DNA from 2 places in the Lachnoclostridium sp. Marseille-P6806 genome. Region 1 is predicted to be linked to the other one. Evidence: a T-box and tRNA genes for the amino acid it is inferred to sense, from the RefSeq annotation. Region 1 holds a T-box; the other holds one or more tRNA genes.
What was found. The T-box of region 1 lies ahead of pheS (phenylalanine--tRNA ligase subunit alpha). A T-box ahead of a tRNA ligase gene usually reads a tRNA of that ligase, here a tRNA-Phe.

Region 1 (2,466 bases):
CACCTTGCCTCCATCCAGAACAACGGGAACCTTATCCCCTTCCTTTACATTTGGGGCGCCGGTTACGATCTGTATGGTTTCATTTCCCACATCTACCTGGCAGATAATCAGCTTATCTGCATCCGGATGTCTTTCAATTTTCAGAATCTGTCCTACTACAATCTTCTCCAGATTTTTATCAAGACAGGTATATCCTTCTACCTTTGTTCCGATCAGGGTCATTGCATCTGTATACTCCTGGGGAGTTACATCCAAATCAGGAACATATGCCTTTATCCATGACAATGCTGTGTTCATGTCTCTATCTCCTTTTGATTATCTCTCTTATTTCACCGACTCACTCATTAAAACTGCTTTAAGAAACGAATATCGTTTTCATAGAGGAGACGCATATCGTCAATCTCATATTTCAGGAGGGCAATTCTCTCCAGGCCTACGCCAAAAGCAAAGCCTACATACTCTTCCGGATCAATGCCGCACATTTCAAGCACATGGGGATGAACCATTCCGCAGCCCAGAATCTCAATCCAGCCGGAACCCTTACAGAACCGGCAGCCCTTGCCGCCGCACTTAAAGCAGCTGACGTCCATCTCTGCACTGGGCTCAGTAAACGGGAAATGATGGGGGCGGAATTTTACCTTTGTCTCCTCACCAAACATTTCTTTTGCAAATTCAGCCAGGGTTCCCTTTAAATCTGCAAAGGTAATGTGCTTGTCAATAACCAGTCCCTCTACCTGATGGAAGGAAGGAGAATGAGTTGCATCTACCTCATCAGAACGGAATACACGGCCAGGAGCAATCATGCGGATAGGCAGCTTGCCCTTTTCCATAACACGAGCCTGTACCGGAGAGGTCTGAGTACGCAGCACAATGTCCTTGTTAATATAGAAGGTATCCTGCTCATCCTTAGCCGGATGGTTGGCAGGAATATTCAGTTTGGTGAAATTGTACTCATCATACTCAATCTCTGGTCCTTCCACAACCTCATAGCCCATACCAATAAAAATACGTTCTACCTCTTTCAGTGCCACCATGTTAGGATGGCTGTGACCGATATTCGCCTTCTTTGCAGGAAGCGTAACGTCAATAACCTCTTTCTTCAGCTGCTCCTCACGAGCTTTTGCCGCAAGGGCCAGACGGGTTTCTTCTAATTTCTCTTCCAGAAGTGCGCGAACCTCGTTAACCATCTGTCCTACCTTGGGACGCTCCTCCGGCGCTACATTTTTCATGCTCTTCAAAACGCTGGTCAGCTCACCCTTTTTTCCCAAATATGCTACCCGAATGTCATTTAAGGTTTCCAGCGCATCAGAAGCCTCAATCCTAGCCAAAGCCTCCGATTTGATTTTCTCTAACTGCTCTTTCATGGTTTCCTTCCTTTCTGTTATACTGAATGCAATGCCGGCCACCGCATGGCAATCCCCGCGGAGCGTTTTATGTCATAGGATATAAAAAATCCCTCTGCAATGGCGACATTGCAAAGGGACGATTCTTTTAACCGCGGTACCACCCATCTTCCTGCCGCATTAACCCTACACAGCCCTGCAGCAGACTCTCTATTGTACGTAACGTGCACTCTCCGTCACAGCTTACTCTCCTGATACGATTCTCACCAAAATGGGCAGACATCCGGAATTCAGCTGTGCAGCTCCTGTGGGAATTTCGTGGTTCTGTCTGAACGGAAAGAGGCTTTCAGCCGGTGACCTCTTCTCTCTGGCAGGAAACAGTACCCTACTTAACACATTCATTGCCTTTGTCATTTCTCTTGGAAAATCTATGTAATATTTTAGCTATCAAACCCCAAAAAGTCAAGCCCTTTTCTTATGGTTCTGCTTCTTCCTGCTCCAACAGCCGTCCTTCTTCCTTAATCCGTTCAATGATATCCATATAATTTTTGCAGAATTCATGATAAATCGGGGTAACCGCCGCCTGGAACCGCGCTTTTTCCGCTGGACTCAGTTCAATGACCACACAGCCGTTCCTGCGGACAATCTCTTCGGAATTGCGGGAGCGATCCTCCCATAAGGTCCGTTCATACCGGGCAGATTCCTCTGCACACTGACGGATCATCTCCTGATCCTCTTTGGTCAGACGCTCCCAGGTCACACGGGATGCAAGCTGAACCTCCGGAACCCGGGAATGCTCATCCTTGGTATAATATCCTGCTACCTCCTCATGATTCATCGACTCATAAGAAGGCCAGTTATTCTCCGCTGCATCAATTTCATCCGTTTGAAAAGCAGAATACACCTGATCATAATCCAGGGGAACTGGAATCGCACCCAGAAGCTGTATCATTCGTTCCATTAAAGCAGAATCCTGAACACGAACCTTCATCCCCTTCATATCCTCCACCTTTTCAATGGGCTGTCTGGAGCTGTAAAAGTTTCTGGCACCTGCATCATACCAGGACAGAGCTACCAGATTAAAATCCTGAAAGGAATCCAGAAAATCAGCCCCTATTTCGCC
Region 2 (2,466 bases), on a different contig from region 1:
TCATCCAGGTAAGAAAGTACTACATTTGTTCCATCTGTCAGTGCTGCTGCAACTGTAAAGCACTTGTCTCCATGAGCAGCTGCCTCAATGCGCTTCAGGCTCAGGCTGTCCACATCACCCTCATAAACCACTGCGTCATTTTCCTGGGCTGCCTTTGCTGCATCAACAATTGCCGCCACATAGCCCTGAGTATCTACCAGAGTCGCGCTGGACACAGCATCTACTACTTCCTCCGGAGTCTTTCCAGAAAGCTCCTCCAGCTCTGCAATGGTCTTGCCGTCTGCATAATTCTGAATCTCATCAAAGTTCGCTGCAATATTCTTGGTGGAACCTGCTTTTTTCATCATCTCAGAATAGTAGGCATCATTTACTCTCTTAGATGCCAGAACCTTGTCTGCTGCCACAGCTCCGCTCTCTGCAAAGCTCTCGCTGTTGGGAACACCGGTCTCATTGGTAGACAGGAACTGATATTCATCAATATAGGACGCTACAATGGTGTCGTTGCTGTCAATAACTGCTGTCACAATAGCAAAGCACTTGTCACCATGAGCAGCTGCCTCAACCTGGCCAATTCTCAGCTCTGCTGTGCCTTCTGTCTTTTCCTCTGCCTCTGTGGTTTCTTCAGCAGCTGTCTCTGCTGCAGTTGTCTCCTCAGCAGTTGTCTCTGCTGCCGCAGCTGTTGTTGCTGCTGCAGTTGTTTCTGCCTTCTGTCCGCCGCCGCATGCTGTTAAAACCACTGTGCCTGCCAGAACTGCCGCAGCCACTGCCAGATTTCTTTTTTTCATATACTGTCTCCTTTAACGAAAAATTTATGCAGTTTTTAGTATACACTATATTTCCTATCGGATCAATCATAATTATTTTCAAGCTTTATTGATTTTCTTTGCTTGCTCACGAGCTTCTCCGCCTGCGGCGGGTCGTCTCATCAGCCCAATTCTCTTCCAACCCATGGCGATCCCCGCGGAGCGTTTTTATGTCATAGGATGAACTTTCCTATGACATAAAAAAAGTCCTGCTTAAACAGGACTTCCGTCTTTCATATACAAATAAAAAGAGCGGGTGATGGGAATCGAACCCACGTATCCAGCTTGGAAGGCTGGTGTTCTACCATTGAACTACACCCGCATACTTATGAGAAACGCTGTATCTCAAATATCTTTACAGACATTCCGCCTTTCTCAATGCCTTGGACCGGAATCGAACCAGTGACACGAGGATTTTCAGTCCTCTGCTCTACCAACTGAGCTACCAAGGCCCGTTTGTCAAAACCACAATGCCGCAGGCCGGAATCGAACCGGCACGGGAGATTAGTCCCGCAGGATTTTAAGTCCTGTGCGTCTGCCAGTTCCGCCACTGCGGCGAAATGGGCGGAGATGGATTCGAACCATCGAAAGCACTGCTAACAGATTTACAGTCTGCCCCCTTTGGCCACTCGGGAACCCGCCCATACCGGCTTTAACAAGCAGAGTTATCTTATCACAGCATGGATAAAAAATCAAGACGTTTTTTCAAATACTTTTTTTATTTTTCAAACATTCCTGTTATTTTATTATTCTGCTCTGTTTTTTTCATCCGATCCTGTTCCTGCCTCGTCCACTCCAGCCACCAGCAAAATGCTGCTGTGAGCAGGCATTTCCAAAGCCAGAATGCCATCTCTGGCATAATATTCCAGAAATCCCGCATTGTATCCCTTTTCTTCCGTCAGCATGACGCGCATGATTTTTTCCTCATCCGTAATTCCCAGTTCCCATACCGGAAGCTGAATCTCGCGTCTGTTGTTGCGGTTATTGACTGCTACGACACATTTGTTCTTTCCGCGAATCCGTCCGTAGGCAATCAGCTGGCGATCAGCCAGAAGCTGTTTTATCGAGCCCCGCCGAAGAGCCGGCATTCCCTTATGGATCCGGATCATGTAGCTATAAAATTCTATCAGTTCAAAATTCTCATGGCCCCAGGGATAGGTTCTCCGATTATCCGGATCCGTCCAGCCGCACACGCCTGCCTCATCGCCATAATAAAGAGTAGGAGCACCCGGCCAGGTCATCTGTACCATCACTGCTTCCCGAAACACACCGTAATGAATGCCCTCTTCTGCTTTCTTCGCTCCGGCGGTAGCCAGACGTCCCACCGTCTGGTTGGTTCTGGTCAGAAAACGGCTGTGATCATGATTGGAAAGCTGATTCATTGCCGTAAGAAGAGACGGCGTTTTCATTCTCGCCATATGATAATTCATCGAACGGAAAAAGCTTACTCCATCCCCGAACAGAATTCCATTATACTCATCGCTATGCTTTTCCATTCCCGTAAGAAACCAGGTAAGCGGCTCCATAAAAGCATCATAATTCATCACCGTATCCCACTGATCCCCGGCAAGCCAGCTTCCCGGATCTCCGTAATGCTCTGCCAAAATGATTGCCTCTGGATTGGCCTCTTTCACATTCTTCCGGAAATCTCTCCAGAATTTGT

Region 2: it encodes a tRNA-Phe, which carries the amino acid that the T-box ahead of pheS (phenylalanine--tRNA ligase subunit alpha) is inferred to sense. The anticodon was not compared.

Annotation. Positions count from the first base shown of each region.
Region 1 is NZ_CAXSLG010000002.1:301,027-303,492, forward strand. Features, by position in the region: gene pheT (phenylalanine--tRNA ligase subunit beta) at 1-297, opposite strand, end outside; gene pheS (phenylalanine--tRNA ligase subunit alpha) at 345-1,364, opposite strand; T-box leader at 1,476-1,754, opposite strand; gene ACESON_RS03450 (TRAP transporter substrate-binding protein DctP) at 1,819-2,466, opposite strand, start outside.
Region 2 is NZ_CAXSLG010000003.1:350,795-353,260, forward strand. Features, by position in the region: gene ACESON_RS05735 (hypothetical protein) at 1-785, opposite strand, end outside; tRNA gene ACESON_RS05740 (tRNA-Gly) at 1,055-1,125, opposite strand; tRNA gene ACESON_RS05745 (tRNA-Phe) at 1,183-1,255, opposite strand; tRNA gene ACESON_RS05750 (tRNA-Leu) at 1,275-1,360, opposite strand; tRNA gene ACESON_RS05755 (tRNA-Tyr) at 1,365-1,446, opposite strand; gene ACESON_RS05760 (glycoside hydrolase family 13 protein) at 1,550-2,466, opposite strand, start outside.